Regions from separate parts of the Streptomyces sp. NPDC059355 genome, predicted to be linked through region 1. Evidence: riboswitches for the same ligand, from Rfam matches in the RefSeq annotation. Region 1 holds a riboswitch; the other holds the start of a gene.
The links. Region 1 has a riboswitch for glycine ahead of gcvP (aminomethyl-transferring glycine dehydrogenase). Riboswitches for the same ligand answer to the same signal wherever they lie in the genome.
Positions count from the first base shown of each region.

Region 1 (6,824 bases):
AGCCCCTCAGCCTGGACGAGGCCTTCGTGGACCTGGAGGCGGGCGGGACCGCCTTCGACTCGAAGAGCGCCAGGGAGACGGGGGAGCGGCTGCGGGCGGACATCCGGGCCGTGACCGGGCTGAGCGGCTCCGTGGGGCTCGCGGGGTCCAAGATGCTGGCCAAGGTGGCGTCCGAGGAGGCCAAGCCGGCCGGGCTGCTGCTGATCGAGCCGGGGACCGAGCGGGAACTCCTCGCCCCGATGTCGGTGCGGACGCTGCCCGGGGTGGGACCCGTCACGGGGGAGCACCTGCGGCGCGCCGGGATCACCACGGTCGGGGAGCTGGCCGAGGCCGGCGAGGACGAGCTGGTCCGGATGGTCGGGCGCTCGCACGGGGTCGGGCTGTACCGGATGGCGCTGGGGCTGGACGACCGGCCGGTGGTCGCCGAGCGCGACGCGAAGTCCGTGTCGGTGGAGGACACCTTCGACGTGGACCTGCACGACCGGGTACGGATCCGGACCGAGGTGCAGCGGCTCGCCGACCGGTGCGTGCAGCGGCTGCGGGGCTCGGGGCACTCGGGGCGCACGATCGTGCTGAAGGTGCGGCGGTACGACTTCTCGACCCTGACCCGCTCGGAGACGCTGCGGGGGCCCACCGACGACCCCGCGGTGGTGCGGGAGGCCGCGGCGCGGCTGCTGGAGGGGGTGGACACCACGGGCGGGGTCCGGCTGCTGGGAGTGGGCGTGACGGGCCTCGCCGACTACACGCAGGAGGACCTGTTCGCGCAGTCGATGGCCGCGGAGGCGGAGGCGGAGGCGGAGGCGGCCGCCGAGGCGGCTGCGGAGGGCACGGCCGCCGAGCCCCATGGTGCCGCGCAGACCGCGGGGCCGGGAGCGGCTGGAGGGCTTGGAGGGCCTGGAGGGTCTGCAGAGGCCGTGGAGTCCGCAGGGCCGACCGTGGAGCCCGAGCCGGCCCCGGAGCGGCGCTGGGCGGCCGGGAGTGACGTACTGCACGCCGTCTACGGGCCCGGGTGGGTGCAGGGCAGCGGGGTCGGGAGGGTGACCGTGCGGTTCGAGCAGCCCGGATCGGCGCCGGGCCGCGTGCGCACCTTCCGGGTGGAGGACCCCGAGCTGGAGCTCTCCGATCCCCTGCCCCTCGTAGGGCTGGACGATCCGGAGGCGGCCTGGGGAGCGGCTCGTCGGCAAGGCACGACCTAGGGAGCGTCGTCCCCGTTCGCCAGGTGGCCGAAGTCCCGCTGGATGTCCGACGGGAGGGAGACGTCCAGTCCGTAGTGGTGGTAGAGCTGCAACTCCTGTTCGGGGGAGAGGTGGCGGCCCACGCCGAAGTCCGGGGCGTCCTTGATGAGGGAGCGCTCGAAGGGGACCCGCAGGGTGTCGTCGACGACCTCGCTCGGCTCCAGCGGGACGAAGGCGTCCCGGCTGAACAGGCCCGTCCGGACGGCGGCCCATTCGGGCACACCCGTGGCATCGTCGAGGTAGACCTCGTCGACGGTGCCGATCTTGGTTCCGTTGCGGTCGAACGCCTTGCGGCCGATCAGGCTGCGCGGATCGATGTCGGTCTGCACGGTCCCTCCATATGGTCGCAACTCCTCCGTAATGACTACAGAAGGGCATTTCCGGAGTGCAGGCCACTCGAGGCAGGTGCCGGAACCTCGCTGGTAGGCTGGGTGACGGCTGTTGACCCTGTGCGGGAGAGTCCTCCGAGTGAGTACGACGGAGGCGCCGAAGGAGCAAATCCTCCCCGGAATCTCTCAGGCATACGTACCGCACGTGAAGAGGCCACTCTGGAAAGCAGGGGCGGGTACCGGGCGCAGTGCCGGTTCCCCTCCTCACCGACGGTGAAAGCCGGAATCCGCGGGCCATCCCCGCGACTCCGGTGAAGCTCTCAGGTTGAGATGACAGAGGGGGAGGCCGTCCGGGTGCCCGCGCCGTGGTGCCCCTCGCAGGTCGTACGACCCAGGAGGCCTCCGTACATGACCGCCAACCGCATTCCGCTCTCCCAGCTGGAGCGAGGCATCCCCTTCGAGCAGCGCCACATCGGCCCGGATGCCGAGGCGCAGGCGAAGATGCTCGCCCACGTGGGCTACGGCTCGCTGGACGAACTGACCGCCGCCGCGGTACCGGATGTGATCAAGAGCGCCGAGGCGCTGAACCTGCCCGAGGCGCGGACCGAGGCGGAGGTGCTGGCCGAGCTGCGCTCTCTCGCCGACCGCAACCAGGTCCTGGCCCCGATGATCGGTCTCGGCTACTACGGGACCTTCACCCCGCCGGTGATCCTGCGCAACGTCATGGAGAACCCGGCCTGGTACACGGCGTACACGCCGTACCAGCCCGAGATCTCCCAGGGCCGCCTGGAGGCGCTCCTCAACTTCCAGACCGTCGTCGCGGACCTCACCGGCCTGCCGACCTCCGGCGCCTCCCTGCTCGACGAGGGCACCGCGGCCGCCGAGGCCATGACGCTGGCCCGCCGCGTCGGCAAGTCCAAGGGCAACATCTTCCTCGTCGACGCCGACGCGCTGCCGCAGACCATCGCCGTGATCGAGACCCGCGCCGAGCCGATCGGCATCGAGATCGTCGTCGCCGACCTCTCCGAGGGCATCCCGGCCGAGGTCGCCGAGCGCGGCGTCTACGGTGTGCTCCTGCAGTACCCGGGCGCCTCCGGTGCCGTACGGGACATCAAGCCGGTCATCGACCAGGCGCACGGCCTCGGCGCGATCGTCGCCGTCTCCGCCGACCTGCTCGCGCTGACCCTGCTGACCTCCCCGGGCGCGCTCGGCGCGGACATCGCCGTCGGCACCACCCAGCGCTTCGGCGTCCCGATGGGCTTCGGCGGCCCGCACGCCGGCTACATGGCCGTCCAGGACAAGCACGCCCGCTCGCTGCCGGGCCGCCTTGTCGGCGTCTCCGTGGACGCGGACGGCAACAAGGCGTACCGCCTGGCGCTCCAGACCCGCGAGCAGCACATCCGCCGCGAGAAGGCCACCAGCAACATCTGCACCGCGCAGGTGCTGCTCGCCGTCATGGCCGGCATGTACGCCGTCTACCACGGCCCCGACGGCCTGCGGACGATCGCCCGCCGTACCCACCGCTACGCGGCCCTGCTCGCGGCCGGTCTGAAGGCCGGCGGGGTCGAGATCGTGCACGGCTCGTACTTCGACACCATCACCGCCCGGGTGCCCGGCAAGGCCGCCGAGGTCGTCGCCGCCGCCCGCGAGGGCGGGGTCAACCTGTACCAGGTCGACGCCGACCACGTCTCCGTCTCCTGCGACGAGACCACGCTGCGCGCCGGCGTCGAGGCCGTCTGGGCCGCCTTCGGCGTGAGCGCGGACCTCGAGGTGCTGGACGGGACCACCGCCGACGCGCTGCCCGAGGGCCTGCTGCGCTCGGACGACTACCTGGCGCACCCGGTCTTCCACCAGCACCGCAGCGAGACCGCGATGCTGCGCTACCTGCGCAAGCTGTCGGACAAGGACTACGCGCTGGACCGCGGCATGATCCCGCTGGGCTCCTGCACCATGAAGCTCAACGCGACCACCGAGATGGAGCCGGTCACCTGGCCCGAATTCGGCCAGCTGCACCCGTTCGCCCCGGTCGAGCAGGCCGAGGGGTACCTCACGCTCATCACCGAGCTGGAGGAACGTCTCTGCGAGGTCACCGGCTACGACAAGGTCTCCATCCAGCCGAACGCCGGCTCCCAGGGTGAGCTCGCCGGTTTGCTGGCCGTCCGCGCCTACCACCGGGCCAACGGCGACGAGCAGCGCACCGTCTGCCTCATCCCGTCCTCCGCGCACGGCACCAACGCCGCCAGCGCCGTGATGGCCGGCATGAAGGTCGTCGTCGTCAAGACCGCCGACGACGGCGAGGTGGACGAGGCCGACCTGCGCGCCAAGATCGAGCAGTACCGCGACGAGCTCGCCGTACTGATGATCACGTACCCCTCGACGCACGGTGTGTTCGAGGAGCACGTCGCCGACATCTGCGCCCAGGTGCACGACGCCGGCGGCCAGGTCTACGTGGACGGCGCCAACCTCAACGCCCTCGTGGGCCTGGCCAAGCCGGGTCACTTCGGCGGCGACGTCTCGCACCTGAACCTGCACAAGACCTTCTGCATCCCGCACGGCGGCGGCGGCCCGGGCGTCGGCCCGGTCGGTGTCCGGGCGCACCTGGCCCCGTACCTGCCGAACCACCCGCTCCAGCTGACCGCGGGCCCGGAGACGGGCGTCGGTCCGATCTCGGCGGCGCCGTGGGGCTCGGCCGGCATCCTGCCGATCTCCTGGTCGTACGTGCGCCTCATGGGCGGCGAGGGCCTCAAGCGCGCCACCCAGGTGGCGGTGCTCGGCGCGAACTACATCGCCAAGCGCCTGGAGCCGCACTACCCGGTGCTCTACACCGGCCCGGGCAACCTGGTCGCGCACGAGTGCATCATCGACCTGCGCCCGCTGTCGAAGGCGACGGGCGTCAGCGTGGACGACATCGCCAAGCGCCTGATCGACTACGGCTTCCACGCGCCGACCATGTCCTTCCCGGTGGCCGGCACGCTGATGATCGAGCCGACGGAGTCCGAGGACCTTGCCGAGATCGACCGTTTCTGCGACGCGATGATCGCCATCCGCGCCGAGATCGACCGGGTCGCGGGCGGCGAGTGGCCGGTGGACGACAACCCGCTCGCCAACTCCCCGCACACCGCGGCGGCGCTGGGCGGCGAGTGGAACCACCCGTACAGCCGTGACGAGGCCGTCTTCCCGGGCGGGGTCACGGCGGCGGAGAAGTACTGGCCGCCGGTGCGCCGCATCGACGGTGCCTTCGGCGACCGCAACCTGGTCTGCTCCTGCCCGCCGCTGGACGAGTACGACAACTGACATATTCGTATGACGTGACGGCATGACGGAGGGGCCGGTCCGGGAGAATCATTCCCGGGCCGGCCCCTCGTCGTTCTCTTCTGCTCCGTTCCCGTTCAGTGCTGTCGCCGACTAGGCCGCCTTCATCACCTGCGCCGCCGCGAGCGGGCGGTGCGGGGCGATGATCTGGCCGTCCGGCAGCAGCTCACCGGTGTCCTCGAAGAGCAGGACGCCGTTGCACAGCAGGCTCCAGCCCTGTTCCGGGTGGTTGGCCAACGGCTTGGCGGCCTCCCGGTCGGCGGAGTCGGCTGACGGGCACGCTGGCTGGTGCTGGCACATGGATGCGTTCTTTCGCTGCGGTGTGGTCTGTGTGCTGCGGCTCGATGCTTTGTTCATGGCCGCCCCCCGTATCAACGTCTTGGTTTGGTCAGGGTCCCAGTGTTGCCCTCCGGAGTTGCGTCCGCAGGGATTTCCCGGCAGCTGTCCTCATAGATTGATGACGCATCACTCGTGCGGGCGGTTCAGGTCAACTCCCCTGTCATTTCGGATGGTTCGGGGGTGGCCCGACTGGGCTAGACCGAATGGGCAGTATGGACCAGCAGCAGGGAACGCACCTGCTCAGACCCGCCGCACCGCGCCCCGGACCCCGCTCAGGCGGCCGGCGCGGCCAGCGACGGCGGGACGGGCGGGCTCGGCGGAGTGAGCCGGTGCGTCATCACGGGCAGCAGTTCGGACACCGGGTGCGGCCGGTACGGGGCGATGCCGGGCGGGGCCGGAGCCAGCGGAACCAGCAGATCCGCGGCGGCCGGCAGCCCGGCGGAGGGATCGGCGCCGACCGCCCCGTGCAGCCACAGCGTCAGCATGTACAGCTCCGGTACGGAGAGTAGCCGCGGCTGGTAGCTCTTGCCGAGCGATTCCGCCTGGCGCAGGGCGCGTTCGGTGGCCGCGACGTAGGGACCCTCGAAGAAATGGGAGAAGACCCAGCCGTCCGGCGTCAGCCGGGTGTCCGCGGCGGCGACGTAGCGGTCGCCGCTGCGGATCAGGAACCGCCAGGCGGTCAGCCGGGTACGGGGCGGGCGGCCCCCCGCTGCCAGCTGGGAGATGTTCAGCCGGTCCAGGACGTGGACGGGCAGTGCCAGTTCGGCGGTCATCGGGCCCTGCAGCGCGCGCAGGGCCGGAGTGTGCGCCTCGTGGACGGCGGTGGGGGAACCGAGTGCCGCGAGGACGCTGCGCAGGGCGGGCGCGGGAGCCGGAGGGACATGCAGCGGCATGGTGGGTCGCCTCTCACTTGGGAGACCTGTGGAACGGGGCAGGTGCGGACGGCGCTGTCGCATTCTGGGGCCAGAGGGGGGCTGAGGGGCAATGGCCGCGCGCCAACTCTCTGCCTCGTTTGCGGAGTTTATACGACATGTGTTCACGCAGTGTTTCGGCTAGCTGTCCCGCCTATTGCCGACAAGGCGCTTACCGGTCCCGCTGGCATGGCTTTCATGCCGGTTGCGCGCGAACATGTCGCTCTGACCTCGGAGGTTACCGGACGGGGGCTCGGCTGGAAAGCGTCCATTATCCGGAACCGGCAAAACCCATGCGGAATTTGCATACGACATCTTGCCAGGTGAATGTGCCATAGCGCCCTTCGGCCAAACCGGCGCGCGCTCCCCGCCACGCACGCCCCCTCGGCGTTATCGATCTCGCCTCCGGGGCATCATCGACCGTACACGCGCGCCTGGGTGGCATGGGCCAGGCGCAATCGAGGAGGGACGCTCCGATGGGGGAGAAGGTCGTGGCGGGCGGATTCGACCTGTCCGATCGGCAGAAGTATCGGAGGAAGCTCCACGAGTGTCTGGAGGGGCTGGAGCGGCTTCTGGCGGAGAAGAGGTTCGATCGACCGAAGAACATGATGGGACTGGAGATCGAGCTGAATCTGGCGGGTTCCGACGGGTTGCCGAGAATGGTGAATGCCCAGGTTCTGGAGCGGATAGCGAGCCAG
Region 1 is NZ_JBHYXN010000001.1:421,114-427,937, reverse strand. Features, by position in the region: gene ACFXGI_RS01955 (DNA polymerase IV) at 1-1,196, shown strand, start outside; gene ACFXGI_RS01950 (PRC-barrel domain-containing protein) at 1,193-1,564, opposite strand; glycine riboswitch at 1,678-1,776, shown strand; gene gcvP (aminomethyl-transferring glycine dehydrogenase) at 1,973-4,858, shown strand; gene ACFXGI_RS01940 (DUF5999 family protein) at 4,970-5,176, opposite strand; gene ACFXGI_RS01935 (hypothetical protein) at 5,488-6,108, opposite strand; gene ACFXGI_RS01930 (glutamate-cysteine ligase family protein) at 6,603-6,824, shown strand, end outside.

Region 2 (6,824 bases), on a different contig from region 1:
GGTGCCGAGCAGGCGCAGGCGGCCCGTCCTGCGGATGCGCTCCACCTCGTCGTCGGCGCTCTCCACGTTCACCGAGCGGGGGGAGTGGCCCTCCAGGCCCAGCAGCACCGCCTTGGGCGTGCCGTGGCCGTGGCCGGTCGCGCCGAGGGACCCGTACAGCTCCGCCCGGACCGCCGCTGTCTGGGCGAGTACGCCGTCCTTCTTCAGCCGGGTCACGAACATGCGGGCGGCCCGCATCGGGCCGACCGTGTGGGAGGAGGAGGGGCCGATGCCGATGGAGAAGAGGTCGAAGACGGAGATGGCCACGGTGGCGGACTCCCTTGTCTGCTCGTGGGGTGGGAGGGGGCAGGAGCGGCGGTGCGGTGGTTCGGGCGGTTCGGGTGCTTCAGGAGGGGTGATTGTTCGGATTTTGTCCGACAGACGAGCTTAACGCGGTGAAGTGAACGGCTCGGCTGCCGGACCGGGTGCGCGAGGTTGCGGTTAGGCGTGGGTCAGGTCACGTTCCCGCTCCACGACGGGGCGGGCGCCGGACTGCGCCGCCCCCTCCAGGATGGGGTCGGGCCCTGGCAGCCCGGCGGAGTGGGCCTGGACACCCGCACGCACCGCCAGGCGTACGCCCCCGGCCGCCGAAGCCGGTGGAGCCGAGGTGCGAGAGCAGGGACAGGGCGCCGAGGAAGAAGACGATCCACCAGGCCGGGGCGAACTGCCGGGCGGGGTTCCGCTCGCCCCTGCGGGACGGCAACGGTGCGGCGATCGGGGCGGCCGGCAGGGTCAGGGCCGTGACGATGCCGGTGTTCGGCCACTTCGACCAGTACGGCGCGCAGGCGGCGAAGACGAACGTCGGCGGGCAGGGCACGGGCGTACGGCAGCCGGAAGGGGCGCGGCAGCTCCGGCTTCGTGCGGCGGAAGACGCCCACGGCGACCGGTCCGATCAGGTAAGAGATCACCATCGCGGCCGAGATGATCGTTGGTTACGGGAAGGGCCCGGCCCTGTGCGAAACGAGGGCCGGGCCCTTCCAGGTCACCGCCTGGAACCCGCGAGACCTAGAGCGTCGGGTACAGCGGGAACTTCGCGGCGAGCGCGGAGACGCGCGCCTTGAGGTCCTCGGCGTCGTACGCCGGCTTCAGCGCCTGCGCGATGATCTCGGCGACCTCGGTGAAGGCCTCGGCGTCGAAACCGCGGGTGGCCAGCGCCGGCGTGCCGATCCGCAGACCCGAGGTGACCATCGGAGGCCGCGGGTCGTTCGGGATCGCGTTCCGGTTGACCGTGATGCCGACCTCGTGGAGGCGGTCCTCGGCCTGCTGGCCGTCCAGCTCGGAGTTGCGCAGGTCGACCAGGACCAGGTGCACGTCGGTGCCGCCGGTGAGGACGTCCACGCCCACGGCCTTGACGTCGTCCTGGACCAGGCGGGCGGCGAGGATCTTCGAGCCCTCCAGGGTGCGCTCCTGGCGCTCCTTGAACTCGGGCGAGGCCGCCACCTTGAAGGAGACCGCCTTGGCCGCGATCACGTGCTCCAGCGGACCGCCCTGCTGACCGGGGAAGACCGCGGAGTTGATCTTCTTGGCCAGTTCCTGCGTCGACAGGATGACACCGCCGCGCGGACCGCCGAGGGTCTTGTGCGTGGTGGTGGTGACGACGTGGGCGTGCGGCACCGGGTTCGGGTGCAGGCCGGCGGCCACCAGGCCGGCGAAGTGCGCCATGTCGACCATCAGGTACGCGCCGACCTCGTCCGCGATGCGGCGGAAGGCGGCGAAGTCCAGCTGGCGCGGGTAGGCGGACCAGCCGGCGACGATCAGCTGCGGCTTGGACTCCTTGGCGAGGCGCTCGACCTCGGCCATGTCCACCTCGCCGGTCTCGTCGACGTGGTACGGGACCACGTTGTAGAGCTTGCCGGAGAAGTTGATCTTCATGCCGTGGGTCAGGTGACCGCCGTGGGCCAGGTTCAGGCCCATGATCGTGTCGCCCGGCTTCAGCAGCGCGAACATCGCGGCGGCGTTCGCCTGCGCACCGGAGTGCGGCTGGACGTTCGCGGCCTCGGCGCCGAACAGCGCCTTGACGCGGTCGATCGCGATCTGCTCGACCACGTCGACGTGCTCGCAGCCGCCGTAGTAACGGCGGCCCGGGTAGCCCTCGGCGTACTTGTTGGTCAGGACCGAACCCTGGGCCTCCATGACGGCGACCGGGGCGAAGTTCTCCGACGCGATCATTTCCAGGGTGGACTGCTGGCGGGCGAGCTCGGCGTCGACGGCGGCGGCGACGTCCGGGTCGAGCTCGTGGAGGGGGGTGTTCAGAACAGACATCAGGATCCCCTGGGGTCGTTACTTACCGGCGGTGAGCTGGGCGTACTCCTCGGCGGAGAGCAGGTCGTCCTGCTCGTCCGTGATACGCACCTTGAACAGCCAGCCGCCCTCGAACGGAGCGGTGTTCACGAGCGCCGGGTCTTCCACGACGTCCTGGTTGGCGGCGACGACCTCACCGGTGACGGGGGAGTACAGGTCGCTGACGGACTTGGTCGACTCCAGCTCGCCACAGGTCTCGCCCGCGGTCACCGTGTCGCCGACCTCGGGGAGCTGGGCGTAGACGACGTCACCGAGCGCGTTGGCCGCGAACTCCGTGATGCCGACCGTCGCGACGCCGTCCTCGGCGGTCGACAGCCACTCGTGCTCCTTGCTGTAACGCAGCTGCTGGGGGTTGCTCATGACCTGATTCTCCTGGATGCGGGGGAGTACGAACGAACAGTGGTCTTGCGTACTGAGACGGAGGGGAATTACTTCTGCCGCTTGTAGAACGGCAGGGCCACGACCTCGTACGGCTCATGCGTACCGCGAATGTCCACGCCGACGCTGGAGGTGCCGGGCGCGGCGTGCACCGCGTCCACGTACGCCATCGCGATCGGCTTGCCGAGCGTCGGGGACGGGGCGCCCGAGGTGACCTCGCCGATCACCTGGCCGCCGGCCACGACCGGGAACCCGGCGCGCGGGACGCGGCGGCCCTCGGCGATCAGGCCGACCAGCTTGCGCGGCGGGTTGGTGGCGGCGCGCTCGGCGGCGGCCTCCAGCGCGGCGCGGCCGACGAAGTCCCCCTCCTTCTCGAACTTCACGACCCGGCCCAGCCCCGCGTCGAACGGGGTCAGGGAGGTGGTCAGCTCGTGCCCGTACAGCGGCATGCCCGCCTCCAGGCGCAGCGTGTCGCGGCAGGACAGGCCGGCCGGGACCAGGCCGACGCCCTCGCCGGCCTTGGTCAGCGCCTGCCACAGCTCGACGGCGTGCTCGGGGGAGACGAACAGCTCGAAGCCGTCCTCGCCCGTGTAGCCCGTACGCGCGATCAGCGCGGGCACGCCCGCGACGGTGCCCGGCAGGCCGGCGTAGTACTTCAGCCCGTCCAGGTCGGCGTCGGTGAGGGAGGCAAGGATGCCGGGGGACTCCGGGCCCTGGACGGCGATCAGCGCGTACGCGTCGCGGTCGTCGCGGACCACGGTGTCGAAGCCGGCGGCGCGCTCGGTCAGGGCGTCCAGGACGACCTGGGCGTTGGAGGCGTTCGCGACGACCATGTACTCGGTCTCGCCCAGGCGGTAGACGATCAGGTCGTCGACGATCCCGCCGTCCTCCTGGCAGATGTGCGTGTAGCGGGCGCGGCCGACGCCGACGGTGGAGATGTTGCCGACCAGCGCGTGGTCCAGGGCCTTGACGGCCTCCGGGCCGGTCAGCGTGATCTCGCCCATGTGGGACAGGTCGAACAGGCCGGCCTTGGTCCGGACGGCGTTGTGCTCGTCGCGCTCACTGCCGTACCGCAGGGGCATGTCCCAGCCCGCGAAATCGGTCATGGTCGCACCGAGCGAACGGTGCAGCGCATCGAGGGCGGTCAAGCGGGGGGCAGTGCTCATGGGTGTGGCTCCCGGGTCCCAGGGCATGACATGACGAGGACGATCCTCCCCATCTGTCATCGGAACCTGAGAGGTTCGCCGAGAGTTCCCGGTCGGACCCGGGGAACGTCGACTTGCACCTTGGGTGGAGCACACGCGGATGCCGTCGCGGGGGACGGTGGCGCGGCTCGCTTTTCAGATCTGCCTCATCCACGCGGTACGGGGCCTGAGAGATTCAAGGGAGGTACTTGCTCCTTCGGCGCCCGGGCACCGCCTCGCGGCGTGCCGGGACTCTCCCGCGCGGATTCAAGCGGCCGGTATGCAGTTGGTCCAGATGGCGCACATCATTGCACGCCGTCCGGGCGATCGGGGGTGCGGGCCCGGAAGAACGTGCGAAGCAACGTACGGAAGAGGCGCGGACCGGTGACGGCGGACCGGTACGACGGGCCGGTACGACGGGCCGGTACGACGGGCCGGTGACGCATCCGGGTTCGGCCGGGATCGGCCGGGTTCGGCCGGGATGCGCCGACCGGAACCGGGCGTGCCGTATTACCGTCTCTTTACACTCAGTGGGCATGGGGCCCCCGCAGGGCCCGATTGGGGGAGGCGATCACTGTGCGGCGATTCGGAGTGCTGGCGTTGACCGGGACGGGGTCCGTGGACGGGGTGCCGGCGGCGCGGCGGGCGTGCGCCGAGGACGCCCTCGTACGCGACCTGCGTGGCCGCGGCGCGCACGGACCGCAGTGGCTCGGCTTCGCGGAAGGGGACATCGTCGTGGTGTCCGGCCTCCCGGGCGGCGGCAAGAGCACGCTGATCAAGCGGGCCGCACAGGACGGCGGCATCGACTCCCAGGACGTGCGCGAGCGCTGGGAGCGCCGGATGCCGAGGGCGCTGCCGTACGCCGCGTACCGGCCGCTGGTCCGCTTCGCGCACTACTGGGGGCTCTGGCGGACCCTGCGCTCCGGCGCCTCGGCGGTGGTCCACGACTGCGGAACGCAGTCGTGGGTGCGCGGCCTGCTGGCCGCCGCCGCGCGGCGGCGGGGCCGGTCGCTGCACCTGCTGCTGCTGGACACCAGCCCGGAGGAGGCGCTGGCCGGGCAGGCGGCGCGCGGCCGCGGGGTGTCGGCGTACGCCTTCGCCCGCCACCGGGGAGCGGTGGCCCGGCTGCTGCGCGAAGCCGAATCGGGCCGCCTTCCGGCCGGCTGCACCTCGGCGGTCCTCCTGGACCGCGGCTCGGCGGCCCGCGTGACCCGCATAGCCTTCCGGCGGTCCTAGACATGCCCTGGGGGGTGTCCGGCGGACACCCCCCAGGGAGCCGCGGGGCGCCGACGGCGGCCGGGGCCCCCGGCGGCCGTGTCGGTACGAGCCGTTAACCTCGGGCCGACAGCGTGGGGCGGAACACAGCGGAGGCGTACATGCAGGGCGGCGGCTGGCCGGACAACGAGCTGGAGCAGGTGCTCGGGGCGGCCCTCGGGCAGGCGGACGCCGGGGCCCGCATCGTCGAGGTGCTCGGGCGCAGCCGGCTCTGGGTGCCGCTGCCCGGCGGTGGCGGCCCGGACGCGGCCGGGGGTCTCACCCTGCCCACCATGGAGATCAACGGCGCGCCGTACGTGCCCGTGTACAGCTCCGAGGCCCAGTTCCGCGCCTGCGTCGGCCCGGCCATGGACTTCGCCGTGGCCCCCGCCGTCGAGTTCGCCCGCGGCCTGCCCCCGCAGCTCGGCATCGCCGTGAACCCCGAGGGCGCCGTCGGCGTGCCGCTGCCCCCGCCCGCCGTCGCCGAGCTCTGCCGCACCGGCCGGAGCCCCCTCGACGGCCCCGCCACCGGCGGCCGCGTCCGGCTCTACGAGCCCGACTGGCAGGAGGACCCGGTGGACTTCCTGACCGCCGCCGCCGAGGAGTTCCGCGCCACCGGCGTGGTCGCCGCCGCCCACCGCTGCCTGGCCAGCGTCGAGGGCGGGGCACCGGAGCTCTACATCGGTGTCCGGCTGCTGGGATGGGAGCCCGGGATGCGCAGCGCCCCGATGGACGCCCTCGGCCGCGCCCTGGGCCGCGTGGCGCCGCCCTGGCCCGTGCAGTTGATCCTCCTCGACGCCGCACAGGACCCGGTGGTCGACTTCATCGCCGAGCGCGTACGCCCCTTCTACACGGCTTAGCGCCGCTTAAGCTGGGTGCCGATACGGGTGGACGGGCGGACGAAGAGGGGTTCCGGGTGAGTGCGTCAGGCACGGCCGCGGCCGGGCAGGTCGAGCACATGATGCGCCAGGTGACGCCCGGGCGCTTCGAGAGCTACGAGTCGCTTCTGCACGGCCTCGCCGAGGGGCGTCTGTGGATGCTGCTCTGGCAGGGGCAGCCGGGCTCCCCGGACGCCCAGTACGGCGGCATGGAGGTCGAGGGCCTCGGGTACGCGCCCTGCGTGACCTCCCCGCAGGAGCTGGCCGCCAGCGGCTGGAACCGGGGCTACGAGGTGGTCACCGGCCGGGACATCGCCCGCGCCCTCTACCCGGACCGCTGGGGCCTGTGGCTCAACCCGCACGCCCAGGGCGGCGGCCTCGGCATCCCCTGGGCCGATCTGCGCCGCATCGCCACCGGCCTCGACCGGATGCCGGCCGGCCCGCTGCGGCTCTCCGAGCCCGCCCTGGAGCTCCCGCAGTTCTACGGGCTGCTGACCCAGCACGCGCACCGCACCCCCGCCGTGCGCTCGCTGCGCCGCGCCTGGGTGCAGCCCTCGCTGGGCTCGCCGTACCTCGCGGTCGGGCTCGACCTGTACGACGCCTCCGCGCCCGCGCTGGAATCCGTACGCGAGATGATGCGCCAGTCGGTCGGCGCGGTGCCCGAGGGCGTGCCGGTGTGCACGGTGGCACTGGCGGACGAGCACGACCCCGTGGCGATGTGGCTGCGCGCCCAGACGCGGCCCTTCTACGACCGAGAGGGCCAGGCAGCCGGCTACTGACCGAGCGACCG
Region 2 is NZ_JBHYXN010000017.1:1,866-8,689, forward strand. Features, by position in the region: gene ACFXGI_RS17915 (L-serine ammonia-lyase) at 1-306, opposite strand, end outside; gene glyA (serine hydroxymethyltransferase) at 1,045-2,301, opposite strand; gene gcvH (glycine cleavage system protein GcvH) at 2,320-2,700, opposite strand; gene gcvT (glycine cleavage system aminomethyltransferase GcvT) at 2,769-3,884, opposite strand; glycine riboswitch at 4,069-4,172, opposite strand; gene ACFXGI_RS17935 (AAA family ATPase) at 4,473-5,138, shown strand; gene ACFXGI_RS17940 (enhanced serine sensitivity protein SseB) at 5,279-6,016, shown strand; gene ACFXGI_RS17945 (enhanced serine sensitivity protein SseB C-terminal domain-containing protein) at 6,073-6,813, shown strand.
Region 2: it holds a riboswitch for glycine, as region 1 does, so the genes downstream of both, gcvT (glycine cleavage system aminomethyltransferase GcvT) here and gcvP (aminomethyl-transferring glycine dehydrogenase) in region 1, are expected to answer to the same signal.